Linked DNA regions of Beijerinckia sp. 28-YEA-48. The protein of the gene in region 2 interacts with the protein of the main gene of each other region in a pairwise test. Links are inferred from orthologs where the notes say so. Each region holds a gene or a part of one and is shown on either strand. Other genes may lie near its edges. The genes, in order: cysK and cysE.

What was found.
Region 1: the proteins of cysE (region 2) and cysK interact in binary tests that used the Escherichia coli proteins (3 or more experiments, as listed by UniProt). The link is inferred for Beijerinckia sp. 28-YEA-48 from one-to-one orthologs.

Annotation. Positions count from the first base shown.
Region 1 is NZ_FNSI01000001.1:4,461,176-4,476,446, reverse strand. What follows is about bases 12,379-15,249. They hold cysK (cysteine synthase A), read right to left. Parts: upstream 14,369-15,249; coding sequence 13,388-14,368; downstream 12,379-13,387. Other genes in these bases: dut (dUTP diphosphatase), read right to left, coding at 14,875-15,249; BLW50_RS20920 (RrF2 family transcriptional regulator), read right to left, coding at 14,426-14,878; rpsT (30S ribosomal protein S20), read right to left, coding at 12,987-13,247. In the rest of the region: BLW50_RS20990 (ABC transporter ATP-binding protein), read right to left, coding at 1-364; BLW50_RS20985 (FecCD family ABC transporter permease), read right to left, coding at 361-1,410; BLW50_RS20980 (TonB-dependent receptor plug domain-containing protein), read right to left, coding at 1,509-3,395; BLW50_RS20975 (ABC transporter substrate-binding protein), read left to right, coding at 3,747-4,628; BLW50_RS20970 (cupin domain-containing protein), read left to right, coding at 4,874-5,377; BLW50_RS20965 (tripartite tricarboxylate transporter substrate-binding protein), read right to left, coding at 5,430-6,458; BLW50_RS20955 (LysR family transcriptional regulator), read right to left, coding at 6,861-7,514; cobU (bifunctional adenosylcobinamide kinase/adenosylcobinamide-phosphate guanylyltransferase), read right to left, coding at 7,602-8,141; BLW50_RS20945 (aminotransferase), read left to right, coding at 8,218-9,384; BLW50_RS20940 (polyamine ABC transporter substrate-binding protein), read left to right, coding at 9,389-10,474; chromosomal replication initiator protein DnaA, read right to left, coding at 10,693-12,207; more of dut, read right to left, coding at 15,250-15,271.
Region 2 is NZ_FNSI01000001.1:5,603,251-5,618,430, reverse strand. The notes cover bases 7,472-10,251. They hold cysE (serine O-acetyltransferase), read right to left. Parts: upstream 9,386-10,251; coding sequence 8,558-9,385; downstream 7,472-8,557. Other genes in these bases: BLW50_RS26295 (cobalamin-independent methionine synthase II family protein), read left to right, coding at 9,567-10,251; BLW50_RS26305 (DUF3126 family protein), read right to left, coding at 8,031-8,426; BLW50_RS26310 (HAD family hydrolase), read right to left, coding at 7,472-7,964. Also shown: hisI (phosphoribosyl-AMP cyclohydrolase), read left to right, coding at 1-340; BLW50_RS26350 (patatin-like phospholipase family protein), read left to right, coding at 515-1,471; ybaK (Cys-tRNA(Pro) deacylase), read right to left, coding at 1,476-1,949; BLW50_RS26340 (rhomboid family intramembrane serine protease), read right to left, coding at 1,976-2,782; BLW50_RS31320 (PAS domain-containing protein), read left to right, coding at 2,715-3,851; BLW50_RS26330 (PilZ domain-containing protein), read left to right, coding at 3,986-4,609; BLW50_RS26325 (ABC transporter substrate-binding protein), read right to left, coding at 4,686-5,864; BLW50_RS26320 (hypothetical protein), read left to right, coding at 6,089-6,634; BLW50_RS26315 (helix-turn-helix domain-containing protein), read left to right, coding at 6,688-7,272; more of BLW50_RS26310, read right to left, coding at 7,269-7,471; more of BLW50_RS26295, read left to right, coding at 10,252-10,703; BLW50_RS26290 (alpha/beta fold hydrolase), read right to left, coding at 10,711-11,469; BLW50_RS26285 (zinc-finger domain-containing protein), read left to right, coding at 11,584-11,826; BLW50_RS26280 (FAD-dependent monooxygenase), read left to right, coding at 11,992-13,194; BLW50_RS26275 (LLM class flavin-dependent oxidoreductase), read right to left, coding at 13,939-15,021.

The DNA.
Region 1 (15,271 bases), 1.1 Mb from region 2 along the record:
GCTGCTCGATGGCCGGATCGTTGCCATCCGCCCGCGCGTCGAACGGCATCAGTCCTAAAGCGACGATGTCGCGCACCGGCACCGGCCAGATTGGTTGGCGCATGTCCTGAGGCAGATAGGAGATGGCGCGGGCGCGTTGCGGTAGAGATAGACTGGCGAGCGCCGTGCCGTTGAGGGTGATCGATCCCGATATCGCCATTTGGCCGGCGAGCGCGCGCAGGAAGGTCGTCTTGCCCGAGCCGTTTGGGCCGATCAAGGCGACGAACTGGCCGGCCTCCAGGGACAGCGACAGGTCGTCGATGATCTTGCGGCCGGCGAGCGCGACGCCGAGGTGGTCGACGATGATATAGCTGCTGCCACTCATGCGCGGTCGTCCAGCCGGTAGGGACGGGCGATGACGAGATAGAGAAAGCAAGGGGCGCCGATGACGGCCATCAGCGCGCCAACCCGGATCTCGCTCGTCGCTGGAATGAGTTTCACCATGATGTCGGCCGACGTGGTGAGGATGGCGCCGACCAGCGCCGACGGCAGCAGGATCGCTTGCGCATCCGAGCGCACGAACGGCCGCACAATATGTGGCGCGAGCAGGCCGACGAAGCCGATCGCGCCGGCGACCGCCGTGCCGGCGCCGACACCTAGCGCAATGCCGGCGCTGGTGATCAGCGACACGCGCCAGACATCGAAGCCGAGCGAGGTCGCCGTCTCTTCGCCCAAGGTCAGCGCTTTATAGGCGGGTCCGCACCAGAACAATGCCGCTGCGCCAACGATGATGAAGGGCAGCGACAAAGCCACGTGCCACATCGAGCGATCGGTGAACGAGCCCATCAGCCAGAACACGATTTCCGTCACCGCATAGGGATTGGAGGAGAGCGACAGGATCAGCGAGATGGCGGCGGCCGCCAGGCTGCCGATCATCAGGCCGATCAGCAGCAGCGAGATCACCCCACCGACGCGGCGCACGACCAGCAAGGTCGCCAGCATGGCGAGCATGGCGCCGAGTATGGCGGCGAGCGGCAGCGCCAGCGAGAAGGCATCCGCCAACCCGGAATAGATCATCAGCACCGCGCCGAGCGCCGCCGCCTGTGGCGTGCCCAGCACAGCCGGCTCAGCCAGAGGATTGCGGCTCAGTCCCTGCACCGCCGCGCCGGCGAGGCCCAGCATGCCGCCGATGGAAATCGAGAGAATGACGCGCGGCAGCCGGATCTCGCGCAGAATGATCGCAGCGGTTTCACTTTCGCCGGTCAGGCCGAGAACAAGTTCGTGCAGCGAAAGATGCGCCGGTCCGAGCATCAGGGACAGAACAGCAACGACGATCAGCGCGGCAAACAGCACAATGAGAAAGGCTCCGGAGGCGGCCGAAGCCGTCCGGAGCCTGACTGTTTTAGACGGTGCTGCGTAGCGTTTCAGCATTTGATGACCTCATCAAATGTCATGGAGACGCGTCAAAATAAGAGATTTTGGGCAAAATCGCGTTTCTGTTGAAACGCGATTTGCTGTGGTGGTCGATTCTACCATGTCACCTTCAAGCCGGCGTAGATGGCGCGGCCGGTCACGCCATAATCCCGGATCTCCTGATAACGCGCGTTGGTCACGTTCTCGAGCCGGGCGAAGGCGGTCACATTATCATTGAACTTGTAGCTGGCGCGAATATCGCCCCGGCCATATTGCGGCAAGGTCACACGCCCATAGGGGAAGTCGTTGCTGATGTCGGTCCGGGCCGAGGCGACGTAGACGCGGCCTTCCACCTCCAGGTTCGGGATGCCGGTGTAGATGACCGAAAGGCTGCCCTGCTGGCGCGGCCGGCGCAACAGGCCGATCTGCTTGTCTTCGTCGACGGCGGTCATGCCGGTGAAGGTGACGCGCGCGCGCCAGGTGTCGGGAACGATGACCGCATCGATCGAGGCTTCGACGCCGCGAATGCGGGCGTGGCCGACATTGTAATATTGGCCGATGAAGAAATTGGCCGCCGGATTGAAGTCGATCAGGTTACGATACCAGCTGTCGAACAGGGTGGCCGAGGCTTTCACCCGGCCATCGAACAAGGTCTGGTCGATGCCGGCCTCATAAGAGAAGTTCTGTTCCGGCCGCAGGCTCGGCAGACCGTAAATGCTGAAACGTTGATAGAGCGAGGCGGCATGGGCGCCGGTACCGGCGCTGACGCGCAGCCGCGTGCCGGTCTCGTCGAAGCGATAGGCAGCGGTGGCGCGCCAGGTCGGGAACACGGTTCTGTTGTCGATGGCGTCGATGCGCCCACCAAGTGTCAGGTCGAGGCGGTCGAACAGAGTGATGCTGTGCTGTGCGAACACCGAATTGGTGATCTGCGTGCCCCAGAAGGGCATGGAGATCGTATAAGGCGCCTGCAGCCAATCCTCGCGCGAGGACGCGGTTTCGCGTTCCGACTTGGCGCCGAAGATGAACTGGCCGTATGTGCCGAGATTGGCCGTGCCTTGATATTCGACACCGACGCGGCGCGAGCGGAAGGTCGTGTCGCAGTTATAGCTGTTGAAGAACGTGTCGAAGCACGACTGCTCCAGCCGGTTGAACCGCTCGATGAGGCTCGAGTAGACGGTCAGTGAATTCTTCAACAGGCCGCCGAACGGATCGAAATTGGCGCGCACGAAGGCAGTGGTGACGAATTGTCGACCTTTGTTGAAGCGTGTGTCTTTGTCGGCCGGCATGAAGGCGCCGGGATTGTCGAAGCGCGCGACATCGGCGAAGCGCGTCAAGCCGACATCGACGGAGAAACTGTCGGACGGCGTGAATGTCACCCGCGCCGAGCCGGCAAATTTGTCGGTCTTGTCGTTTTCCAGCGGTTGCGTCAGCGTGCTGGTGATGCGGCCGATGCGATAGCCGTAGCGCGAGAAGCCATCGGAGTGAAAGCCGGTCAGCGAGAAGGCATAGGAGACCGTGTCGGTCGCACCAGAGAGCGTGCCCGTCGTTGAAATCGTGCCGTAAGTGCCGGCTTCCACCTGCACGCTGCGGCGCGGCTTGCGCTCGCCCTTGCGGGTGATGACATTGATGACGCCGCCCATGGCGTCGGAACCATAAAGCGCCGATTGCGGGCCGCGCACGATCTCGATGCGGTCGATATCGATGGCCGACAGCGCGCCGAAATCGAGCGAGCCGTCGGTGCTCGAAGCATCGCCGATGCGAATGCCGTCGATCAGCACCAGCGTCTGGCCGGGGGTGGAGCCGCGCAGCGAGACATTCGACAAGGAGCCGGGGCCGCCGGTTTCGGTGATGTTGAGGCCCGGCGTGCCGCGCAACACGTCGGCGAGGCTCTTGGTGCCGTAGTTCTGAATCTCTTCGGCTGGAATGACAGTGACGCTGGCGCCCAGCCGCTCGATCGGCAGTAGTGTGCGGTTGGCGGTGATGACCAGCGTTGGCAGCGGCACATACCCTGGCGGGACATTTTGCGCGCTAGCTGAGTTTGACAGAACCGGCGCGGATAAACAAAAAACGCCAGCCAGAATGGCGGCGTTACCAGGGGAACGATGCATCACTATAGCCTCCTGCCATCCCACCGACGGCTTGAGAGAAAACGAAGATGTTGGCCGGTCTCCTGGCTCGCGGATCGTCGCTGCTTTCGCGTCTTCCCGGGGTGATCACCCAGTGACATGGTGCGAAGTCAGCTCATCGCTTACAGTTGCGGGGGCAGCTGCGGCATCGGTTTCCCTCACCGCATTCCCGTTTCACCCCATCGCTGGGGCACCAACAATTATGACCGTACAGAGGCGATTCTGCGAATGCAAGGTGGCAAGGCCGGCTCCGGCCGTAACTCTGGCAGGTGTGGCATGAAGGCCATGGCGCTCGTCGCCATGCTCGTCATGGCTGATGAGGCGCAGGCGCAACAACCGTCGCAACAACCCTCGATTGTATCGGCGAATCTTTGCGCCGATCAGCTTGTGCTGAGCCTGGCCGATCGCGATCAGATCGTCTCGCTCAGTCCCTTTGCCGCCGACAAGGAGATTTCTTTTCTCGCGGCGCAGGCCGCTGGTCTGCCGCGCAACACCGGCGCGGCCGAGGAACTGATTCGCCTCTCGGCCGATCTCGTCGTTCTGGGCCGTTATGACAATCGCCTCACCCGGGATTTCCTCGCCGCCAAGGCGCGGCCGTTCGCTGTCGTTGATTCTTGGGTCAGTCTCGACGAGACCCGGCGCGAGATCACTGCGCTGGCGGCACGCTTTGGCCACCCCGACCGGGGCGCGGCTTTGGTGGCGGCCATTGATGAAAGCACGGGCGCCCTCGCCGCCTTGGCTGGGGAAGTGCCGCAGCGCAGTTTCCTCATCTTGCACCGGCGCGGCTATGTTCTGCATGCTGGCCTAGCCGGCGATCTCGCCGTTAAGGCGGGCCTGCGCAATGCCGCCGGCGACGTCGGCCTCATGGCGAGCGGCTTCGTCGATCTTGAGCGGGTTGTTGCGGCCCGGCCCGATTATCTCATGGTGGCCGAGGCGCACGACCGTCCGGAGGACCAGGGCGAGGCCCTGCTCGAACACCCGGCCTTGCGTCGGCTTTATCCGCCTGAGCGCCGCCTGGTCGTGCCCGATCTGCTCACCATCTGCCCGGGCCCGGCCATTCCCGCCCTGGCGGCCCGTTTGGCGCAGGAGATCAAAGCCAAGGTGCGGTGAATGCCGTCCCAGACGCGTTGAACACCGCTAGGGAGCGGGCCGGCACAAGCGCGCTTCAGCCTCAACCAACAGAGGTTCCAACTCAGTCAACAGTCATGTCACCGATTGCTGCATAGCGGAAACAGGTGTTTCAGCTAGACTGCTCATGGATCGCTGGTTGGCGCAGAAAACAAAAGTCCAGCGTTTGCGACGTCGCCTGTCGCCAATGGACCGCGCCGGCTGGTCACGCAAATTGGGAGAGAAAAATGGCCCCTGAGAGCATCACCGCGCCAGCCCCGGCAGATGAGCAAGCCCGTGTAGATGAGCTGGAAGCAAAGCACCTGGACGCCGAAAAGCGATATGGCAATTTCCGATATGAGAAGCCGGAAGGGGTCAGCACGGGGAAAGGGTTCGTCGCGCTGCACCGGACGGATCTGTTCAAGGCCGTCGTGCAAATTGTCAAAAAGGGCGGTGGCGAAAACAATCTTCACTATCACAGCCGGGTCGATACGTTTTGGATGGTGCTCAAGGGACGTGTCCGCTTCTACGGACCCAATGATGTGCTGATTGGCGAGTTCGGTCCCAACGAAGGCACGGTGACGCCGCGTTTTTCGCGATATTGGTTTGAAAGCGCCGGCGAGGAAGAGCTCGAACTTCTTCAAGTGGCCGCCTATGCGCCACACGCAAGGGACGGTGGGCGCACGGACGTTTCCGCGCAACGCTTCGTGCCGGGAACGGGAGAATTCTATTCCGCTGCGGAGAAAAAATAGAACGGAAAAATAGCGTTCGGGAGAAGGCGGGATTACGCCCGCCTTCTCATGTTCAATAATATCGCTCCAATGCGATCTTCCGCACCTGTTCCATGTGCGGCGCGTCCAACATGGTGAGGGATTTTTCGACCAGCTTGACGGTCTCCTCGGCGTTGGCGAAGGCGGGCACCAATTGTTGTTCCTTCAGCCGCTCCACCACCAAAGGATCATTCAACGCATTTTCCAGGGCCTTGCGCAACAGCGACAACAGTGCGGGCCTCGTTCCCGGCGTCGTGATCATGACGCGTCCCAAATCGGCGATATTGGCGCGCCATTCCAAAATTAACTTCTTATCATCGGACAGCGGGCTCACTTCCGCGATCGTCGGAATGTCAGGAAACATTTTTGATCGCGACAAGCCGACCGTCGCCAGAACCTTATATTGCTTTGCCCGCACGAAAAGGGCGGCGGAGTCGTGGGAAGCCACGCGGCCATCGACTTCTCCATTCGCCAGGGCGAAATTGACGCCCGAGGAGCCGCCATAACCAAGGACGATCTTGGCCGGCATATCCGTCACGTAGGCCATAACCGCCGTCGCATCGCTATTGCTGTCTGAATTGTTGACCGAGCCCCAAAGAACTTTGCGATTTGAGGCGACGAGGTCAGCGAGGGAATTGAAGCTGGATGTGGGAGAAACGGCGATGACTTTCTTTTCATCGGCGACGCGACCTATCCATTCCATCTTGCGAGGGTCGTAGCGGACGCCCGGCATCTTATAAAGGAAGGATGTCATCATGCCTTCGCCGCTGAGCAGCACGATGGTGCTGCCATCTTTTGGCGCGTTGACGACGCGATCGATCGCGGCCAGTCCGAGCAGTTCGTAGGTCGGCAGGAGCGTGGCGTTCAGGTATTTTTCCATCGGCGGGATGAGCGTCCGCATGTAAGTATCGAAGGCGCCGCCCGGGCCGCCTGTTGATACGAAACGGATTTGACGGCCGGCGTAATCCTTCTGCTCTTGAGACAAGGCGGAAGTCGCCGAAGAAGCGGCCAAGCCAAAGGTCAGCAGGCCTGCCAGAACGCTGGTTTGACCGACGCGGATCATATCAATCCTCCCTGATGTCTTTCGCCCAGATTAGCGTCTTTAAAAACGCGTTTGGCATGGCTTTTGGAAACAGTGTTGTTCCCTTTTGAGCCATTCAGCGAACGATAAGCGCGCTGCGGATGCCGCGCTGCGAAAGGACAATCAATGGGGAGCCTGGCAGCTAAACTTCCAGTCGCTCAGATCCAAACCACGATGCAAGATGATCCATGAACAACCGCACCCGATGGGACAGCTGGTTGCCGGCGTATATTCCATAGAGAGGGAGCGGGCCGACAGGGAATTCGTCCAGGATTGTGATCAACCTGCCCTGCTTGATATCCGAGGCAACGCTATATCTCGGCACGACGCCGATACCGAGATCCCGCAAAATACACTCGCGCAAGAACATTGAGCTGCTGGCGATCAGACTGCCCGAAACCTTGACCTCCAAGGGCCCATCCGCTGACTGGAAAACCCATCCCGCATTGTTGGTATGAATGGTGTGCCGCAAACAGTTATGGGCGAGCAGATCTTGGGGTGTTCTCGGCAATCCGTGCTGCTCAAGATAGCGCGGCGTCGCGCAGACCTGGAGATTGAACGCCGCCAATTGCGACAGACCAGAGTTGAATCACTCAGGTCGCCAAAGCGCAGAGCCAAATCAATGCCGGATTGGACCAGGTCAATTTTGCGATCAAACGGCAGAACCGTCATCTCAACGTCTGGATATTTTTTCGAAAAAGAGACGATGGCGTCGGGAAGCGCGAAAACCATGAAAGATTTTGGCGCCAACAGTCGGATGTGACCGCGCGGCTCACCATGATTGGCGGCCAACTCAAAATCGGCTTCGTCGAGATCATTGAGAAGTTTGGCACAACGTTCATAGTAGATGCGGCCAACTTCCGTCGGACTCACATGCCGCGTTGTTCTGTTGATCAGGCGAACGCCGAGCGCCGTTTCCAACGCGCTGATTTCACGACTGAGATAGGAGCGGGAGATGTTGAGCTGGCTTGAGGCGGCGGTAAAATTACGCGCTTTCACAACCTGGACAAAAAGCCGTAGCGCCCTCAGCCGATCCATTGGATATTTCGTCTCCTCATACAGCAGCTCGGTCCGGCAGCTTGGCGGCTAGGGTGCCATCCAAGACAGTACCAAACAAGGGACCTCTCACCCCTGCGGCTTGATCTGGAGCGGTAGCCCAGCCACCACCAGCACCACCTTGGCGCAAGTCGCCGCCATCATCTGGTTGAGACGCCCCTGGGCATCCCGGAAGGCACGGCCAAGCTCGGTGTCGGGCACGATGCCGAAGCCCACTTCATTACTGACCAACACCAGCGGATATGGGCAGGCGGCGACCGCAGCGGTCAATTGCTGGCTCTTGGCTTCCACGTCGTGTCCGGCCAGCATCACATTGGCGAGCCAGAGCGTCAGACAGTCGACGACAACCAGATGGGTGGCCGCGGCGGCTGAAGTGATCGCCTCGGGCAGGGCGAGCGGGGCTTCGATGGTGGTCCAGTCCGCCGCGCGCTCGGCCCGGTGATGGGCGATGCGGCGCTCCATCTCGGCGTCACCGGCCGTGGCCGTGACGATGATCCGCTTCCGCAAGCCGCTCGCATCGGCCAATTGCTGCGCGAAACGGCTTTTGCCGGAGCGGGCGCCACCGAGCACTAGGGTCGCCTGGGTCGCCAGGGTCGATTGTGCAGCCATCCGCTCCGTTTCCTTTTCTGTTCAGGTGCCTATGCTAGGAACCCACCACATCGTCCAGGACTGTTTTAGAAGCGCAATGAATCCCACACTCGCCGACCTGCCGACCACCATTTTCGACGTCATGTCCGGGCTCGCCCGTGATCTCAATGCGATCAATCTCGGCCAGGGTTTTCCCGACGACCCCGGCCCCGAGGACGTCCGCCGCGCCGCGGCGGATGCCGTCCTTAACGGCTGGAACCAATATCCGCCAATGATGGGCCTGCCGGAGCTGCGCCAGGCCATAGCGGCCCATTACAGCCGTTTCCAGGGCCTGGATCTCGATCCAACCACGGAGGTCATGGTGACGTCGGGCGCCACCGAGGCTTTGGCTGGCGCCCTGATGGCTGTGATCGAGCCGGGTGATGAAGTCGTGCTGTTCCAGCCGATGTATGACGCCTACCTGCCGCTCGTGCAGCGCGCCGGCGGCGTCGCGAAATTCGTCAACCTGCAGCCGCCGTCCTGGACCATGGCGCGCGCCGATCTGGAGCGCGTCTTTGGCCCGAAAACCAAGGCCGTGGTCTTCAACAACCCGCACAATCCCTGCGGCGTTGTCTATGAGCGCGCGCAGCTCGAACTGCTGGCGGAGTTCTGCGTCCGCTACAACGCCATCGCCATCTGCGACGAGGTCTGGGAACATCTGGTTTTTGACGGTCGCCAACACATCCCGATGATGAGCCTGCCTGGCATGCGCGAGCGCACCGTCAAGATCGGCTCGGCCGGCAAGATCTTTTCGCTCACCGGCTGGAAAGTCGGTCTCGTGGCGGCCGCACCTGCGGTGATGAAGGGCCTGTCCAAGGCGCATCAGTTCATCACCTTCACCACGGCGCCGAGCTTGCAGGTTGGCGTGGCGCACGGGCTGATGAAGGACGAAGCCTATTTCGCCACCATGCGCCAGACCTTCCAGGCGAGCCGCGATCGCTTCACCGCCGGCCTCAAGGATGTCGGCTTTAAGGTGATCCCGAGCCAGGGCACCTATTTCGTGACCATCGATATCAGTGAACTCGCCATTTCCGACGACGTCGCCTTCGCGCAGAAGCTTGTGCGTGAATTTGGCGTGGCGACGATACCGGTGTCCGCTTTCTATGCGGAAAACGTCTATCGCAACGCCGTGCGCTTCTGCTTCGCCAAAAAAGATGAAACGCAGGACCGCGCCCTTGAACGCCTGCGCCAGGCCGCCCCCGCCTTTGGACTATCGGGAAACTAAGAAAATGCGGAAACTCCTTACGTCTTTCGTCGCGCTGCTGGCGCTTGCCACACCGGCCTTGGCTCAGACCAAAGTGGTGAATGTCTTCAATTGGTCCGACTATGTCGACCAGAAGCTGCTCGACGCGTTCACCAAGGAGACCGGCATCAAGGTCGTCTACGACACCTATGATTCCAACGAGACCTTGGAAACGCGGCTATTGGCGGGCAAGAGCGGCTATGACGTGGTGGTGCCCTCGGGTACCTTCCTGCAACGGCAGATCAAGGCCGGCATCTATCAGAAGCTCGATCGGTCGAAACTGCCAAACAGTTCGGAAATCTGGCCGGAGATCGCCACGCGCCTCTCGGCCTATGATCCCGGCAACGAATATTCCGTCAACTATATGTGGTTTACCACCGGCATCGCGTTTAACGTGGAGAAGATCAAGGCGCGCCTCGGCGACCGCCCTATCGATTCCTGGGACATGATCTTCAAGCCCGAGAACATCAAGAAGGTCGCTGACTGCGGCGTCTATATGCTTGATAGCCCCGAGGACATTCTGTCGATCGCGTTGCGTTATCTTGGCCTCAACCCGGAAACGCGCAACCAGAACGAAATCAAACGGGCTGCCGACCTCGTGATGCAGGTCAAGCCCTATATCCGTAAATTCCACTCATCCGAATATATCAATGCCCTCGCCAACGGCGACATCTGCATGGCGGTCGCCTGGGCTGGCGATAGCTTTCAGGCGCGCAACCGGGCGCGTGAGGCGGGCAACGGTGTCGTCATCGACTATGTGATCCCGAAGGAGGGCACGCTGATGTCGATGGACAATCTCGCCATCCCCAAAGATGCCGAGCATGTCGACGAAGCCTATGCCTTCATCAATTTCCTGCTGCGGCCAGATGTAGCGGCGCGCAACAGCACCGTCACCAATTTCGCCAGCGGCATCTTGAAAGCCAAGGCTCTGCTGGCGCCGGAGATCGCCGACAACAAGTCGATCTATCCGGACGAGGCGACCATGCGCCGCCTCTTCACCGTGGCGCCTTACGAGCAGACGTTGCAGCGATTCGTGACGCGCGAATGGACTCGGATTAAGACGTCGCGGTGATTTTCAAGGAACGATAGCAGGACGCCCCGGGTGTCATACCGGACACGCTAAGCGTGATCCGGTATCCAGTGGCAAAGTACGTGCTGCTGTTCGTTTGGCTATGCCTGCAAAAAGGTAGCAGCCGTCTCAGGCTCTACCCCTTGCCCCTGGTTCCCGGATCATTCGCTGCGCAGATGTCCGGGATGACATCAAGGTCATGACCAGAAGGCTTTTGACCACTAATCAGTCAGCATGCGCTTCAACAGTTCGAGCTCTTCCGACAGCGGATTGTCGCTCTTCGACAGGGCTTCGATCTTGCGCACCGCATGCAGCACTGTGGTGTGATCGCGGCCACCGAATCGGCGGCCGATCTCCGGCAGCGAGCGCAGGGTCAGGACCTTGGCCAGATACATGGCGATCTGGCGCGGCCGCACCACGGTGGCCGTGCGGCGTGACGACAGAATGTCGGACTTCGACACGTTGTAGTGATTGGCGACGAGCTTCTGGATGTCTTCGATCCGCACGCGCTTGGGCTCGCTGGTGCGCACCAGGTCGCGAATAGCACTTTCGGCCATCTCCACCGTCAGCGGCGCACCGGCCAAGGTCGAATGGGCGATGAGCCGGTTGATGGCGCCGTCGAGATCGCGGCCATTGGTCTGAATGGCGTTGGCGACATATTTGAAGACGCTTTCCGGCACGTTGAAGCTCGGATGCGCGGTCTTGGCTGTTGCGACAAGCGATTCGACCATCTTGAGGCGCAGGTTCTCGTCGAACGGACGCATCTGCACGCACAGGCCACCGGCCAGGCGCGAGCGGGTGCGCTCGTCGATCGTCTCCAGGTCTGACGGCGGCCGATCGGCGGCGATCACCACTTGGCGGCGCGCATCGATCAGCGCGTTCAGCGTGTGGCAGAACTCCTGCGGAATCGATTTGCCGCGCAGGAACTGCACGTCGTCGATGACCAGCGTATCGATGCCGCGCAGCTTCTCTTTAAACTGGATCGCCGTCTGCGTGCGCAGCGCCGCGACGAAGCTGTACATGAAGCGCTCGGCGGTCAGGTAAATGACCTTCTGTCCATTGGCGCTGGCCGAATGGGCGATCGCCTGCAGTAGATGGGTCTTGCCGAGGCCGACCGAGGAATAAATGTAGAGCGGATTGAACTGCGTCGGTTCGTCGCGCGAACTGCGCGAGACCTTCTGCGCGGCCGCATGGGCGAGCTGATTGGGCATGCCGACGATAAAGGAATCGAAGGTGAGGTGCTTGTCGAGCGGCGCGCCGGCGAAGGCGTCGTTGACTTCGACTTCCGCAGGCGCGGTATCGATGCGCCGTACCGTCGGCGCGACAGCGCCGCTGCTGCGCACAGGCGATACGTCGTTGTGCGAATCTCCAACGAGTCCAATCGCGTTCTGCGGCTGGCCGACAAGAACCGGGCGTCGCGCGCTTGAGCGCACGTCGACGAGGACATGGGTCATGCCGGGGAATTCGGCGCTCACCGCGAACGTCAGGCGCTCAAGATAGTGCGACTGAATCCAGCTTTTGAGAAATTTGGTCGGCACCGTGCAAAACAGCGTCGTGTCGTTCATGCGCTCGAATTCGAGGCGCGCGAACCAGGAATTATAAATGTCCTTGCCGACTTCGCTGCGCAGACGCTGGCAGACGCGTTCCCAGGCAACACTCGTTTCGCCACGCGGCGGTGTTTCGCCGGCTTGACGAAGCGCGTGGTGATCTGAGGCGGGTTGCGAGTTGAGTGTCATGGCGATGTCCAAAGAATATCCGTCTTGCGCCTGGCATAGCCAGACGGCAACGCACGGTGATGATGATTGGTTTCTGTGCTGAAATTGAGAAGCGATCAGCTACGAATGATGTTCGGCGTCAAGACCTAAACGCGAGCGAACTCGGCAAAGCTGAAAGCGCAGTACGTTCGAAACGATAAATGGTTAAATGAAAGTTCGCCGCCATGTCCCCGTCTCCGTTTGCAGTTGATCTGCATTTGTTTGGCCCCCGCTGCCGGCTTGTCCCGAGCCGGCAACAGTCATCACTTGCACGTTCCAACGACACGCGTCTGCCTCTTTAAACTCTTGCTGAAATGTTTTGTCCGCTACCGAGCGATGAACATTCTCGTGCAGCATGCCCGCGCCGTTGGATCAACTTATTCACTGCTGTGAACAACACGCAACATAAAGCCGAGGCGCGGGCTGAAATAAATATTCAAGCGTGTGCGGCTTTTAGATTGACGCGGATAAATGGCTGATTCCGCGCGACAAGAAATTTACGCATTTCCGTCGCAATTGACGCGCTGAGAACGTCGCACGAGATGTTGCTGCGGCAGAGTCACTCTCGCAACAGGCTCACACCGAGAACACAGAAATCTTGGGGCCCAAAACGCTGATTCTTTGAAAGATTATTTGCTCGATGAAATGCGCGTTGCAAATGCCGCGTGACGACGAAGTGACAATCACAAAACAAGAAGCCTGGATCTTTCGATCCAGGCTTCTCAATCCATTCTAATGATAGACGCGATCGCAGTCTGAAATCAGAGTGCCTTCACGCGAATAGCAAGACGCGAAACCTTACGCGACGCGGTGTTCTTGTGCAGGATGCCCTTCTGCGCTGCGCGCATGATGACAGGGGCTGCAGTGTCGAACGCCGTCTTGGCGGCAGTGGCATCACCGGAAGCGATGGCCTCTTCGAGCTTGCGAACATAGGTACGCATCGCGCTGCGGCGCGAGCGGTTGACCGCGGTACGATGCGCGATCTTTCTGACAGCCTTGCGGGCCGACGCGGTGTTAGCCATGTGTTGTCCTCGAAAAAATGCCGGACATCCGCCCGGCAGGAATTTCAGCGGCGGGTCAAATAAAGACCCGCCATTTGCGGGCCCTTTTAGGCGCAATAGCCATCGGCGTCAACGCTTCTGAGTCTGGCTGCGGTGCCGGCTCAGAGTCCGTCGAACAAGGCCGTCGAAAGGTAGCGTTCGGCGAAATCGGGAAGGATGACAACGATATTTTTACCTTCCATCCCGGGCCGGGCGCCCACTTCCAGGGCGGCGGCCACGGCGGCCCCCGCCGAAATACCGACCGGAACCCCTTCCAGCCGGGCCAGTTTTCGCGATGTGTCGAAGGCGGTCTGGTTGCCCACCGTCACCACTTCGTCAATCACGGTGCGGTCCAGGATCGCAGGGACGAAACCGGCGCCAATGCCCTGAATCTTATGCGGGCCGGGCTGGCCGCCTGAGAGCACTGGGGAATCCTCCGGTTCGACGGCAACAATCTTAAGGCCAGGCTTACGTGGCTTCAGGACCTGGCCGACGCCCGTGATCGTGCCGCCGGTGCCGATTCCCGAAATGATCACGTCGACCGTGCCTTTGGTGTCGTTCCAGATCTCCTCGGCGGTGGTTTTGCGGTGGATTTCCGGATTGGCCGGGTTCTCGAACTGCTGCGGAATGACAGCGCCCGGCGTTGCGGCGACGATCTCGTTAGCCTTGGCAATCGCGCCTTTCATGCCTTGCGCCGCAGGCGTCAGCACCAGTTCGGCGCCGAGCAGGGCCAGCATTTTGCGCCGTTCGATCGACATCGATTCCGGCATCACCAGCATCAGTTTGTAGCCGCGCGCCGCCGCCACGAAGGCGAGCGCGATACCGGTATTGCCAGACGTCGGCTCGACCAGGGTGGTCTTGCCAGGCTGGATCTTGCCGGCCGCTTCCAGGGCATCGATCATGGCGACGCCGATCCGGTCCTTGACGCTCGAGATCGGGTTGAAGAACTCAAGCTTGGCCAGGATATTGGCCTTCACCCCAGCCTCGGCGGCGATGCGGTTGAGGCGGACGATCGGCGTGTCGCCGATGGTCTGGGTGATGGAATCATAGATCCGGCCGCGGCCGGGCACCTTGGTCCCTTGATCCTGCTTTGCATCGGCCATCGGAACCCTCCTTCGATATTACCATATAAATACTGTCGAAATAATAAAATACCAAAGCTAGATCGTAAAATCAATCGTCGCTTTGGCATCGCTGACCGCCGATGCGGTCTCGGCCTGCCGGCAAAGATCTTCCACTGTCGACCGGTCCAGAATGGCCAGGAGCTCCTTGCTGGCGTCGGCGATCAGCGGAACGATGACTTTATCGACCAGCGGCGAGGCGGTGCGATCTTCGCTCTGGTCGTCGAAGGTCTCGGACATAGCCGCCCGGACGATTTCGCCGACCGAAATGCGCCGCCGCTCGCGGGCCAGTTCATAGCCACCGCGCGGTCCCCGCACGCCTTTGAGGATATTAGCATGGACCAGGGCTTGCAGCAGTGTTTCAAGATGCCGGGGCGGCAGCTGATGCCGGCCTGCGAGCGTCTTGGCTGCCACGGGCGACGGGCGCGCATGCAGCGCGATATCGACGACGGCCGCTATGGCCAGAACAGCCCGACGCGATAACAGGATCATTTGGCGCCATCCCGCCCGCCTGTCGACCCGAAGCCACCGGCGCCACGCTCCGATGTTGCCAGCGCCGATGTCTCTTCGAACTCAAGCTGGCTGACGGGTGCGACCACCATCTGCGCGATGCGATCGCCGCGAGCAATAACGAAGGGCACATCGCCCAGATTGATCAGGATCACTCCGATTTCCCCCCGGTAATCGCTGTCGACCGTACCCGGAGCATTCAGGACCGTCACGCCATTTTTAAGGGCGAGGCCGGAGCGGGGGCGAACCTGCGCCTCGTAGCCATCGGGCAAAGCGATCGCCAGGCCTGTCGGCACGAGGCGGCGTTGGCCAGGCGCGATCGAGACCTGATCATCGGCGGGAATGGCGGCGACAAGATCCAGTCCGGCCGCGCCA
Region 2 (15,180 bases):
ACCGAAATTTGATCGCGATGGCCTCATCACCTGCGTCACCACAGAAGTGCACACGGGCGAAATCCTGATGGTCGCCTGGATGAATGCCGAGGCGCTGCGGCTGACCTTGGAGACCTCCATCGCCCATTACTGGTCGCGATCGCGCCAAAGCCTGTGGCGCAAGGGCGATACGTCAGGCCAAGTGCAAACCGTGGTTGAAATGCGCACCGATTGCGACCAGGACACGATCCTGCTGAAGGTCGAAGTCGCCGGCGATGGCCATGCCTGCCACACCGGCCGCCACTCCTGCTTCTACCGCAAGGTGCTGCCGGGCACCGACATGCGACTGGAATTCACGTAGTGAAACCATATGTGACGGGTTCAGCCGGTTCTTGACCGTCTCGTTAAATCTTTAGCCGAACTTTTGCCTTACGGTGACGGTCTGGCTATTGGGGCAAATTCCTTGGGGCAAGTCCCTTGGAGTGACTGAAACAGCGAAGTTCGTGTCATGCGCCTGTTCGGTTCCATAATCCCGATGAAGAATGCCGACGAGAGCGGCCCCCTCCCGGCAGCGCCACCTGTCGCACCCCGGCGTAAGATCGGCCTGGCGCTCGGTGCCGGCGGCGCCCGTGGCTGGTCGCATATCGGGGTATTACAAGAACTTGAGGCTAACGGCCTGCAACCGGATGTGATCGCTGGCGCCTCCATCGGCTCGGTCGCTGGCGGTTGCTGGGCCGGCGGGCGGCTGGCCGAATTGGAGGATTTTGCCCGGTCGTTGAATAAACGCCGGGTATTTAGCCTGCTCGACGTCTCCCTCTCCGGGGCCGGCCTGATCTCCGGCAATCGGCTGCGCTCCCGGCTCGACGCCGCCCTGGGCCAGGTGAAGATCGAGGACTTGCCGAAAAAATTTCTCGCCGTCGCCACCGAAATGGGCACCGGGCACGAAATCTGGCTGCAACGCGGCCCGCTGGTCGATGCCATGCGCGCGTCCTATGCCCTGCCCGGCATTTTCGAACCGGTTTCGATCGGCGGCCGCTGGCTGTTCGACGGCGCGCTGGTCAATCCGGTGCCGGTGACGGCCTGCCGGGCGCTCGGCGCCGATTTCGTCATCTCGGTCAATCTGATCGCCGACACCCGCCTGCGCCCGACCGTGGTCCGCGACGATATCTTCGTCGAAGATACCTCCGTCGAAACCGCGCCGACGCCGGCCCGTAAGCGCTATGGCCTGTTCCGCAGCCATTTCGATCGCAATGCCGCGGGCGCGCCGGGCCTGGCCACCGCCGTGGTCGATGCCTTCAACATCACCCAGGACCGCATCACCCGCGCCAGGCTTGCTGGCGACCCGCCGGACGCCACCATCGGCGCGAAACTCGGCCGCATCGGCTTTTTCGATTTTCACCGCGCCGACGAGATGATCGCGCTCGGCCGCGAAGCCGCCCGCAAGGCGATACCGGAAATCCGCGAGGAAATGGAACTGCGCGCGCCGGTGTGACGGCTTACGCTATGATCGCCGCCGCCGTGGCGCTCAGCACTGACAGAATGTCATGCGGCCGCAACTTGATCTGCAATCCGCGCTGGCCACCGTTGACGAAGACGAGGTCATGACCCAGCGCCTGCGCCTCCACGACGGTCTTCACCTTGCGCATCTGGCCGAATGGACTGATCCCGCCAACCTTGTAGCCGGTGAGGCGCTCCGCATCGGCGGGCTTCATCATCTGCCCCGATTTGCCGCCGACCGCCGCGGCCAGCTTCTTCATCGAAACTTCGTGATCGGACGGGAGGATGACGCAGACCGGCTGAGCGTCGATCTGTGCCATCAGCGTTTTCAGCACCTGATCGGCAGGCACACCCAATGCCTCCGCCGCCTGCAAGCCAATGCGGTCGGCGTTCGGATCATAGTCATAGGTGTGGAGCGTGAAGGCGATCCCGGCCTTGTCGAGCATCTGGGTCGCGCGCGTTGTTTTCGCCATGATGATTAGGTTCGATGGTTGTTCGACTAGGGGGCCCGTTCACCCTGCGGATAAAACCACGGATCAAACAGGCTGAAGAAGAAAAAGCCGGTGATGAAACCACCGATATGCGCTTCCCAGGCGATCCCGGTTTCCGTGATGCCAAATGGCACCGCCAACAGGCCGACGACCAGATTGATGGCGAACCAGATGGCGATGAACTGCAGAATGCGCAGGTTCTTCCAACTGTCGGCGAGCCGCACAGCCGGCACGCGCACGGCGTCCTCGGCTTGAATCGTAAATGTATCGGCTGGCCCCAACGCACCGCCAGGCTGGAAGATGAAACGGCAGGCAGCGCCCATCGCCGCTGAAACGCCGGCGGAAGCCCCGACCAGCGGAATGAATTGCACCGGATGCAAAACATAATAGGTGAGCGCACCAAGCGCCGTGCCAACCAGGAACAGCGCCAGGAACCGCGCCGGGCCGAGCCGCTGCGCCACCGGCGCGCCAAAGGCCACCAGCCACAGGCAGTTCATGCCCACATGCATCCAGTCGGCATGGAGGAAGCCATAGGTCACAAGCGTCCATGGTTGCAGACTGCCGTCACCCAAAAGATAGCGCGCCACGGCCAGCTGCGACCCATCCGTATCGGAGGCCAGGTCGGTCAAAGCTGTCGCCACCGCATCCGGATCGAAAGTGAAAGTCATGCGGCCGGCGACATAAGCGAAGGTGCGGAACACCCAGCCATCGTCATCGATCGTCAGCCCATAGACACGCACCGCGTGGATGGCGAGGAACACGACGACGAGAGCCAGCACGACGCCAGGAAGATTGAAAACTTTTTCACGCTGCACGTCGGTGGTCGCCCATTGGTCAAACTGCACTCTTCAGATAGCGCAGTGGCGCCGGAAAATCCCGCCGACAAACCGTAATGCCGTGAAAATGAACAAAAAGGGAGCCCCTGACGGGGCTCCCTGGTCTAGTCCACCGCCACCGGAGCCTGTGGCGGCTAACTTCCAATCTCGATTGCCGGATGGAGCACGGCAATCGCGGAAGCCCTTGAACTCAGAAATGCGTCGGAACGGCCACGTCGGCCGACAGGCAGAGTATGGGTCCGCCCCTCAGGAGCGACAACCGACAAACATTTTTAACCTTAATTTAAGCCCCGCCGCCGGCCCTGCCCGTTTACGATCAGCCACTTGGCCATCCGCTTGCCATCCACCTGGCCATCCCTGGCACGACCTTCGCTCCCCAGCCCTGAAGCAGGCGGCAAAAAGAGCCGGAACGTCTCAAATCCGGACAGACTGTCTCACTGGGGTACTTATGAAACAGACGGCGACGCGCGAGCTCTTCAGTTATTGGAATGAATTACGACAAGAGCGTGCCGCGCCTGGTCGGCTTGAGCTTGACCCTACGGCCATTCGTGGCGCGCTCCCGAGCACATTCATGCTGGAGGTCGACCCGCCCCGTTCCTACCCCTTGCGGATCGCCGGATCGCGGATCAGCGCGCTTTTTCGCCGCGAAGTGCTGGGCGAAACCTTCACCGGGCTCTGGCACCGGGATGATCAGCCGACCATCGAGCGCCTGCTGAGCACGGTTCTCGACGAAACCGTACCGGCCGTTATCGGCGTGACCGCGGCCCCTGCCCAGCGGGCGCTGGTCGAGCTGGAAATGCTCATTCTGCCCCTGCGCCACGAGGGGAAGACCCACGCCCGGCTCCTCGGCGCCCTCACGCCGACCGCCATTCCCTCCTGGCTTGGCCTGATTGGCGTCGAATCTCTACGGATCGCGACCTCCCGCTTCATCGTCGATGAAACCACGCCGCCGATCGCCACGGGCATGGGCAACCCCAGCCCGCCCATCGCCCAAGCTTATCAAACGCGCCGTCATGGCCATCTGCTTGTCCTCGAAGGCGGCCGTTAAGATTCAATTGAATCGGGATCGAAAGCGAAAAATTAACGCCGACATAGAAATAACAGAGCTGCCCGAATCCGTTTGACGGGGTCGAAACTGTTTCGGCCTTAGGCTGACGGGGTTCACAAAAAGGTAGCCCCATCATGTCGTGGTCCAAAGCCACGCTGCAAAGAGTCGCCCGAGCCGATGAGTTCCAGGATCGCCGCCGCCACCAGCGGGTCAAGGTGAGTATCCAGGGGCGCTATATGCTCGCCGATCATCAGGAATACCCCTGCCAGACCCTCGACATGTCGCCAGGGGGTGTCGCTTTGCTTGCCCCGGTCTCAGGACCGATCGGTTCGCGGGTCGTCATCTATCTCGATCACATCGGCCGGTTGGAAGGCCAGCTCGTGCGCAACATCGAGAACGGCTTCGCCGCTCAGCTGCGCGTCTCGCCGCGCAAACGCGACAAGCTCGCCGACCAACTCACCTGGATGGCCAACCGCCATCTGCTCGGTTTGCCTGAAGACCGCCGCCACGAGCGCATCGAACCGGTCACCAAGCGCGCCCTGCTGAAATTGCCCGATGGCACGGAGACCATCGTCCGCTTGATCGACGTGTCGATTTCCGGCGCCGCGCTCGAAACCGCCCTGCGCCCAGCCCTCGGGACCCATGTCACCGTGGGACGCACGGAGGGCGTGATCGTCCGTCATTTCGCCGAAGGCATCGCCATCGAATTCCTCAAGGAACTGCCGATCGAACGTTTCGATCCAGGCATTCGGTTATAACCCCGGCTGATCAGATCAGCCGGCAACGAAAAACGGCGGCCGATCGGCCGCCGTTTCTGTTTTCGTATCCGCCAGATTATTTCGCCGGACGGGTCGGATCCTTCACATTCGGGATCGTCGCGATTTCCACATTGTAGAGTTCGCCGTCGGCCGCCTTCTCTGTGCGCCGCACATAGATGTTCTGGATCAGATCGCGCGTCTCGCCATCGAGCTTCACCGGGCCACGCGGGCTCTCGAACTCAAGGCCGACCATCGCCTTCACCAACGCATCGCCATCGCCCTTGCCGCCGGTCTTCTTCAGCGCTTCGTAGATCATGTGCATGCCGTCATAGCCGGTGACCGCGACGAAATTCGGCCGGCGATTGTAGGCTTTCTTATAGGCTTCGACGAAAGCCTTGTTGGCGGCACTGTCATGGGCCGCCGAATAGTTGTGTGCCGAAATGGTGCCCAGCGCGATATCGCCAGCAGCGTTGACGATGTCGTCCTCGACGATCGAGCCTTCCGTATAGACCTTGATGCCGGACTGAGCGAGGCCGCGCTCCGACGCCTGCTTCATGAAGGCCGTGCCAACGCCGCCTGACGGCACGAAGACGAACAGCGCATCGGGCTTCAGATCGATGATCTTTTGCAGGAAGGGCGAGAATTCAGGATTGGCCAGCGGCACACGCAGTTTCGCCAACACCTGGCCACCGCGCTTTTCGAAGCCTTGCGTGATCAGCGTCTCGTAATCCTGGCCCGGACCATAATCCGACACCAGGGTCACGATCGACTTGGCGCCTTGCTGCTGGATCCATTCGCCGAACGGCACGCCAACCTGCGCCACCGACAACATCGAGCGCACGATATAGGGCGAACGATCGGGAATGATCGAGGTCGCGCCAAGCATGACGACCATCGGCGTCTTGCTCTGCGTCGCGATCGGCGCGGTGGCGAGAGCGCCCGGCGTCAATGTGAAGCCGGCGAGGAAATTCACTTTGTCGTTGACGACAAGTTCCTGCGCCAAGCGGCGCGTCGTATCGGCGACACCGGTGTCATCCTTGACGATCAACTCGATCTTGCGGCCAGCGACCGTGTCGCCGTGCAATTGCATATAGAGCCGCACGCCAGCTTCCATCTGCCGGCCAACGGCAGCGAACGGACCCGTCTGCGACGAGATCATGCCGATCTTGATCGGCGGCTCACCCTGCGCCTGAGCCTGCGGCCCGGCAAATACCAGCGCTGCCGTAGCGGCGGCCAACACAACTCCCCACTTCATTTATTCGCCCTCGTCGTTTCCAATAGAAAGGCACTATGCCATGGCGCACCCCTAGAGCCAACGTGCACCGATGTCTCGGTCTATTTCGACGAAGACCACGGCCATGGCGTAGACTGGTGCCCATGCGCGTCCGATTCGCCATGATTACCCTTGTCTGTTTGGCCGCTCTATCGTGGGCAGGATACCTCATCCTGGCTTCACACTTCGGACAGAGCACGCCACGCATGGTCGAGGTCTCGCTCGGACAATCGCGGTTGCGCCTCGAGCCCGCCTATATCCGCCACGTTGAAGACAAGGGCGGCGGACCGATGAACGAACTGGCGCTTGCGGCGCGTTTCGACAGCTTCCGGCCCGCTCCGCCAACCGCACCATTGCAGCCCGACATGATCCAGGCGGACGGAGACATTCTCATTCTGCTGCTGCGTCCAGCCGATCCCGCCCTCGACCCGGCCGATCGCACCGCCAAGCTCTATGCCCGCTTTCTCGAGCGCGACACCTGGGGCCATCCCGGCGGTCTGGTCATGCGCCGCTTCGCCACCAAGAGTCCCTATGCAGACGAGGAACTTTATATCGCCCAACCGGACGGCCGCCGCTTCGCCGCCCGCTGCATGCGCCCGCAGCAGGCCCATGACGGACTGCCCGACACCTGTATCGCCGATCTGCGGATCGACGCGATCGACGTCAACATTCGCTTCTCGCCCGATCTGCTGACCGATTGGGAGAAGATCGTTCAAGGGGTACAGGGCCTGGTGCTCAGCATGACGCGCTGAATGCCGACACAGTCGTCGCTCGACAATTTTTCGCCGCGCCACCATGCGAAGTCATGACCATGATCGCCGCCAATATTCCCGTACCTCTCCTGCCTTTGCCCCATCTGGGCGCCATGCTGCGCCGCTGGCGCCGCCTGCATCGCGTCAAGCAGGCGGACCTGGCCGAACGCCTCGGGGTCGTCCAAAGCACCATTTCGCGCTGGGAAGCCGGCACGCAGCAGATCGAGGCTGTGGAATGCGCCCGCATCGAGGCGCTGCTCGGTGCCCGGCTCGACACGGCGGCGGATCAGATGCTGGCGACCTTGGTGAATGAAAATCCACGCCAAATGCACTTAGTCTGCGATCTGACGCACCGCCTGCTCGCCTGTTCGGCAAGCCGGAGCCAACAATTTCAGTTGGCCGCGACCGAGCTGATCGGCCGCTCGCTGTGGCCCTATGCGACGGAACAGGTTGTCGCGGCCGAAACAGCGCTGGCCAACAGCGACTGGCGCGAGAGCCCGCTGGCGATGCCGATCGAATTTCACACCGGCGACAATGGCTCGGCTGTCGTGCCGATCCGCCCGAGCCTATGCCGCTGGACGCGCCTGGTCCTGTCCGATGGCACCGCCACCCGGCTCGTGGAAACGCTAGCAGCCTAACCGAGCGTATCGATCCAACCAGGCAGTTCGGCAAGGCGCGTCAATTGCCGGAAGCGCTGATGCTCGCCAGGCCCAGCCGCGCGTTCATGGTGCCACACCAGCGCATGCGGAATGAAGGCAGCCCAGGCGCCGGCCTCAAGCGCCGGCAAGATGTCGGAGCGCATGGAATCGCCAGCCATGATCACGCGGTGCGGCGCCACATCATAGCGCGCGAACAGACGCCGGAATGTCTCGGCTGTCTTGTCGCTGACGATTTCGATGCCGCTGAACCGATCGCCCAAGCCAGAAGCGGCGAGCTTGGTTTCCTGATGCAAGAGATCGCCCTTCGTCACCAGGACGAGGCGGCCACGCTCCGCCAATGCATCCAGCGTGTTCTCGATATCGTCGAACAACTCAACCGGATGCGCCAGCAGCGCACGGCCCGCTTCCAGAATCTCCATCACGACCTTGGCCGGCAGATCTTCGCCGCCCAATTCCAAGGCCATCTCGATCATCGACAGGGTAAAGCCCTTGGCGCCATAGCCATAGAGCTTGAGATTGCGCGCTTCGCAGCTATTGAGCTTTTCGCGGGCGACATTGGCTTCGGCGAAGGGGCGCAACAGCGCCAGCAGCGCCGCTTCGGTCGCATCGAAGTGGCGCATATTGTGCCAAAGCGTATCGTCGGCATCGAGACAGATCAGATCAACGGACATGGCGCGGTTCTATCATCCGCTCCCTGCATCAAGCCACGCATAGTTTATGCGCGGCGAAAGGCGTCGTCAGAAATCCTCAAGATCGAAATCGAGAATGGCCATCTGCAAGGTGAAGGACGAACCACGGGGATCGTCGGCGGAGATGACGCCGAGAAAATCATCGCCGGAATTCAGTTCGACGGAATCGGTCTTGCGGCCACGCGCGACGATCTTCAGCTTTTCGTTCTCGAACAGCCGGCGCAGATAGTCCTGCAGCACTTCACGGCCGACGGGAATGCGCAATTCCAGCGCGAAGGAACGGTCGCCGTCTTCGTCATCGACGGTGATCTCGGCAATCTTGCGTTCGCCGAGATGGACGGCCGAAGCATCCGTGTTCTTCGGATCGACGGTGACGCGAATCTCTTCATTGCCGAAAGCGTGCCGCAGAAAGGCCTGCAATTGGCGTATTTCGGTCTTTTCCACGCGGTACTCTCCAGCTGCCGTCCTATCGGCGCCCGCATTGCCAGAAAAGGCAGCGGGGGGCAAGACACTGGCGCGAGACGCGATGGGAAAAACGCCAAACCGCGCGCTACGACGGATCGACCGCCAGGGTGCTAGCCCTCTGCTTTCTCGGCGAGAATCTGGTCCATCGTGCGCGCCGGCTCGGCGCAGCCGGCCTCGCCCACCACCCGTGCCGGAACCCCGGCCACGGTCTTTTTCGGCGGCACCGGATGCAGCACGACCGAACCCGCCGCGATGCGCGAGCAATGGCCGATCTCGATATTGCCGAGGATCTTGGCGCCCGCACCGATGAGCACGCCATGGCGAATTTTCGGATGCCGGTCGCCGCTTTCCTTGCCCGTGCCGCCCAGCGTCACGTCCTGCAGCATCGACACATTGTCTTCGACAACAGCGGTCATGCCGACCACGAGGCCCGTCGCATGATCAAGGAATATGCCCTTGCCGATCTCAGCCGCCGGATGAATGTCTGTCTGGAAGACTTCCGAGGCGCGGCTTTGCAGGAACAGTGCGAAGTCCCGGCGGTCGGCCTTCCACAGTGCGTGCCCCAGCCGATACGCCTGGATCGCATGGAAGCCCTTGAAAAACAGCAGCGGTTCGATCAACCGCATGCAAGCCGGATCGCGATCGAACACCGCCATGATATCGGCCTGGAAGGCCTCGGCGATGGAGGGATCATGCGCCACCACCTCGGTATAGGTTTGGCGCAGGATATCGCGCGGCACTTTCTGGCTTTCCAGACGTTCACTGACGCGCTGGATCACCGCGCTGGCCAGAGTGCTATGATTGAGGACGTTGGCGAGCACCAGGTTGGAAAGCTCGGGTGACTTGCGCACCATTTCCTCGGCCTCTGCGCGTAGCCGCGCGAGCAGCGGATCCGTATCGGCAAAGCCGATGATCTTGGCTGAGGACTGCATCGTCATTCCATTCTCCACCACGCGACCGAAGCGTCGGGGTTTCTACCCCAGCGACCTTGCGTCCGTCCATTTATACCACGAATATGATGACGTGGTCATGGACCGACAAGGCCAGCCCTTGTCCGGTTTGCTAGACTTCGGTTAACGCACGGAAAGTGTGGCGATTTCCACGGCAGAGGGAGGATGCATGCTGGGCAGCCCGACGAAAATCCGCACCACCCATGTCGGCAGCCTGCCGGCCCTTGTCGCCCTCGACGAAAACGCCGCCGACTATGCGCAGAAACTGCCCGCTGCGGTCGAGGCCGTGGTGCGCAAGCAGCGCGAAATCGGCATCGATATCGTCAACGAGGGCGAATACACCAAGGGTGGCGATTGGCTGTCCTTCGTCGAAAGCCGCTTCTCCGGCTTCGAGGCTCGGCCGGCGCCAGCAGGTGAGAAACCGTTGCTCGCCCAGGGCAAGGACCGCGAGGATTTCGCCGCCTTCTACCAATACGCCAGCGAGCGCGGCACGCTGTTCTATACGCCCGGCGGGCAGATCAAGCAGGCTCGGCCGATCTGGGTCTGCAACGGTCCGATCGCCTATACCGGCCAAGAAGAGTTGCAGCGTGAGATCGCGCTGATGCAGCAGGCGGCCGGCGGTACCGAAGCCTTTCTCACCTCGACCGCCCCAGCGAGCCTGGAGGTCTATCGCCGCAACGAGCATTACGGCAGCGAGGAAGCCTATCTTTATGCGCTCGCCGATGCGCTGGCGGTGGAATATCGGGCGATCGCCGAGTCAGGCCTTATTCTTCAGGTCGACGACGCCTGGCTGCCAGCGCTGTGGGATCGCATCGGCATCGGCATGGGCCTTACGGCGTTTCGTAGCCGCTGCATGCGGCGGATCGAGGCGCTCAACCATGCGCTGAAAGGCATTCCGGAAGATCGCGTCCGCTATCATCTGTGCTGGGGCAGCTGGCACGGGCCTCATGCCTACGATCTCGAATTGAAGGAGATCGTCGACATCATGCTCAATGTGAAAGCCCAGGCCTATCTGATCGAAGGCGCCAATGCCCGGCACGAGCATGAATGGAAAGTGTGGGAGACGGTGAAGCTGCCGAAGAACAAAATTCTGATGCCCGGCGTCATCACCCATTCAACCGACGTGATCGAACATCCCGAACTCGTCGCCCAGCGCATCACGCGCTATGCGCATGCGGTCGGCAAGCAGAACGTCGTCGCCGGCGCCGATTGCGGCTTCGGTGGCCGCTCGCATCCGCAGATCGCCTGGGCCAAGCTGAAGGCCCTCACCGACGGTGCGGCGCTGGCGAGCAAGGAATTGTACTGAGTTTGGCTTAAGCCAAAAACGCCAACACGCCCTGCTTATAAGTCTTATCGCCGACCGCCAGATTGTGGTCGCGATCGGGGATGGCGAGCGACTGACCCTGCGGCAGCATGCGCGCCAGTGCCGGACCATCGCCCGAGACATCATCCTTGGTGCCGACAGCCACGAGCACCGGACAGGTGATCTCCGCCATGTCCTGTTCGCTCATGCTCTGGCGCGTGCCACGCATGCAGGCGGCGAGCGCGCGCAGATCGCTCTTCGTCGCTTCGGCGAAGCGCCGGAACATCTTCTGCATCGGATCGGTCAGGCCCTCGCCCGTGGGCGCTTCCAATGCATCGGCGACGCCCTGCGGCAGCGCGCCGCCTTGCACCAGATTGAGGCCAAGGCCGCCGAACACCGCCCGGCTCACCCGTTCGGGATGATCATGCGCCAGATGCGCGGTGATGCGCGCGCCCATCGAATAGCCCATGACATCGGCCTGCGGCAGGCCAAGGTGATCCATCAGGTTGACGACGTCGCCGGCCATCATCGCCCGGCTGTAGGCGGCCGGATCATAAAGCTTCTCACTTTCGCCATGGCCGCGATTGTCGAGCGCGATCACCCGCCGTCCGTCCTGGGTGAGCGTCTTGACCCACTGTGGAAAAACCCAGTTGACCGCGTGGTTCGAGGCAAAGCCATGCACCAGGACGATGGGCTGATTCCGGTCGTTGCCGGCGGCGGGAACGTCGATATAGGCAATACGCACGCCATTGGACGAAAAAAACTGCATGAAGCCCATCTCCAGCGGGGTTCCCCCCGTCCTGTTGCGGCCGAAAGCCCTCTACCCAAGGGGGCCATCCTTCTCTAAGGTGCAACGCAATATCCGAGGATCGAGGAATTTTCCATGGCCGACCACGCCACCCCCCATTTTCACAACCAGCCGGGCGTTCCGGCGGTGCGCGTCGGCGCCAAGGAATTCATGTGCATCGGCGCCCTGCCGCCCTTCGACCATCCCCATATTTTCATCGATATGGGCGGCGATCAGGAGTCGATCTGCCCCTATTGCTCGACCCGCTACATCTACGAACCCGCCCTGCACGGCCATTCCGACCCGGCCGAATGCGAAGTGAAGGCCCGCGCCGCCTGACCAAGCCCAAGTCATTGGTCGAGCATTTTGCCGAGCATTTTCAAGCGAAGTGGGTATCGGTTCGCGCGAAAAATGCGTCAAAATAGGAAATGAGGGCACGATTCCGATTCTAGCGGGGCCGGAACAGCTCTCAAGGGCTGGATGTTTCCAGGGCTGGATGTTCCCTTGAGCGAGAAAACCCACGCGATCATCGCCGGTGCCGGCATCGGTGGTTTGACCGCCGCGCTGGCTCTGTCGCGCGCGGGATTTCGCGTCAGCGTGCTGGAACGCGCCGCCATGCTCGACGAGGTCGGCGCCGGCCTGCAGCTCTCCGCCAATGCCACCAGCATCCTGCGCGACCTCGGCCTGCTCGAGCGGCTGCATCGCGTCGCCCTGACCCCGGAAGCCCTCCACGTCCGTCGCGCCTCCGATGGCACGCAGCTGATGCGCATGCCCTTCGGCGCCCTGGCTGAAACCCGCTGGGGCGCACCGCATCTGGTCGTCCATCGCGCCGATCTGCAGCGCCTGCTGCTTGAGGAAGCGGCGCGCTCGCCCGACATTAGCGTCGAGACCAATACCGAGGTTCTCGGCTTCACCACCCTGACCGGCGGCATCCAGGTGGGCGCCACCCGCAACGGCGAGCAGGTGCGCTATGACGGCCATCTGCTGATCGGCGCCGACGGCCTGCGCTCCACCGTGCGCGAGCGGCTCGGCCTCGGCCTCAGCGACCGCCCGGTCTATTCCGGCCGCTCGGCTTGGCGGGCCCTGCTGCCGGCCCAGAACGCCCCCGCCTTCGCGCTGATGCTCGCCTCCAATCTCTGGCTCGGCCCACGCGCGCATCTCGTCCACTATCCGCTGCGGGGCGGCGACGTGGTCAATATCGTCGCCATCGTCGAGGACCGCTGGCGCGGCGACGACGATCGACAATTCTGGCAGACCGAGGGCGACGCGCAGTTCGTCCGCGCCCGCTTCGCCAATTGGCATGCCGATGCGCAGGAGCTGATTGGCGCGGTGAAGGAATGGCGCCGCTGGCCGCTGTTCGACCGCAACACCGTCGATCGTTGGGCGCTGGAACGGGCCGTGCTGCTCGGGGATGCCGCGCATCCCGTCCTGCCCTTCCTCGCCCAGGGCGCAGCGCTTGCCATCGAGGACGCGGCCGAAATTGGCCTTGCGGCCAGCCGGCATGGCAGCAACATCGCCGCCCTCATCCGTGCCTATCAGGCACGCCGCATTCGCCGCGCCTCCGATGTCGTTCTCGCCTCGCGGCGGCAAGGCTCGATCTATCACCTGTCGAACCCGCTCGCTTTGGCCCGCGACATGGTCATGCGCCGCCTCAGTGTCGATGCCGCCATGGCGCGCATGGACTGGCTCTACGGCTATCGCGCCTAGAACTCGGTTCTGACCCAGCTCTGGCAGGGAAAACTTCCCGGGAAATGCCCTTGCATGGGGTTGTTCCTCAGAATCGCGCGACACCCCCTCCCCAGATGCGATCAGGAGGGAGGCGACTTGCTGCCAACGTGCTGCCAGACAGCCCCGCTTCGATGTCCGTGTCGCATGATCCAAGAGCCCTCCTCCCGCTACGGCTGCGATGCCCGCCGCAATAAAACCGGGCTCGAAAATACGGAGGGAGGGCGGCGGAATTATGTTCTTGTTTTGTTCTTTCTCGCATCTGTGCCGCCGTCTCAGTGTCATTCCCGACGCGCCGCAGGCGCGAGCGGGAAGCCAGGGGCGCGTGGTAAAGCGTTGCATCATCGCAGCGATCGGCGTTCTACCGCTTGCTCTGGATCCCCGCTCAGCCGCTGCGCGGCCGTCGGGGATGACACCGAGGTTCTTCAACAACCAAGGGCACGTGCCAGCGCATCAGAAAATGCCTGCGGCGCAAGCCTATTTGCGCCCATGACTCTGCACCTTGAACCGTCATTGCGAGCGAAGCGAAGCAATCCAAGAGCCAAGATGTAGAGCCATAGCGTCAATAGACCAGCGCCACAGGCATTATTGACGTTTCAGCACGCGCCTCTGGATTGCTTCGTCGCTGCGCTTCTCGCAATGACGGGTGCAGCCAGCAGAGACACCCATAAACAAAACCCCGGCTCCAATCGGAACCGGGGCTTTCATTTGCCGTTGTGCGCGACCTTAGGCGGCGACCTCAGCGCGCACCTTGATGTGCGAACCGGCGAAGTGCGGCGCCACGTCGCTCATGAACTGATCCATCTGTTCGACAACCATCGAATGCGGTTTGCCACCGCAGTTGAAGTACAAGATGACCTCTTCCATGCCCGCCGCTTCGACGCGCTTCAGCGAGTCGGTGATCTTCTGCGCCGAACCGAGCAGGATCGATTTCTCGCCGAGATCGCCGGCGTTCACGTCCTTCAGCAAGTCGACGATCTTGTTCATGTACATCATCGACGGCGGCGACTTCGACGGGTCCTGCGTAATGGCCGGCGTCACCGCGCGGCGGAAATACGCCATCTGGCGCGCGCGGCCATATTCCTCATCCTTGCCTTCGCCGATGTGGATGAAATAGCTGCACATCGCCTTGCCCGGCTTGTTGTTGTGCTTCTCGCATTCCTCGCGATAGGCGCGCGTGGCCGTTGCCAGATCGCCGAAGGTCAGCGCGGCGGCGAAGGGCGCGAAGATGATGTCCATGCCCTTGCGGCCAGCGATCTCCATGCTCGCCTTCGAGAAACAGGCCATGAAGAACGGCACATGCTTTTGCAGCGGCCGCGGCGTGATCGCCATGTCGTCGATCGTATAGAACTGGCCCTTATGCGACCACTTGCCGTTGGTCTCCCAGGCCTTCTTGATGATGTCGATGCCCTCTTCCATGCGCTCAAGCGAGGTCATGTAATCGGCGCCGAAGGGCTCGTATTCCTTGCGATCGTAACCACGACCGACGGCGAAATCGACACGGCCGCCCGAGAGCAGATCCAGCGTCGCCCATTCTTCGGCCACGCGCAGCGGATGATGCATCGGCAACACCGCGACGGCCGGCGCCATGCGAATGCGCTTGGTCTGCGCGACGATCGAGGCCAGCACCATGTGCGGGCAGGAGTTGACGCCAAGCGAGTCGAAATGATGCTCGCCGATCCAGGCCGAATGCATGCCGAGCTTTTCGGCATGCAGCGCCTGCTCGCGGATCTCCAGAATGAAATCTTCCGGCGTCCGCGTGATGTCCTCGTAATTGTTGTCGCTCAGAGTGAAGTAGCCGAATTCCATGAAACCCTCCTTCGCAAGATATCCGTGGCTTTTGTTCTTCGGCGGCCTGGAAAGCCTTGCGCTTTTCGTTGCAGGCCGACGTCTCGTGTTCGTGAGTGCTTGGTAAATTGGAGAACCGTCTCGTTGCCTGATCGTCGACAGGGATGACACGTCACTTGA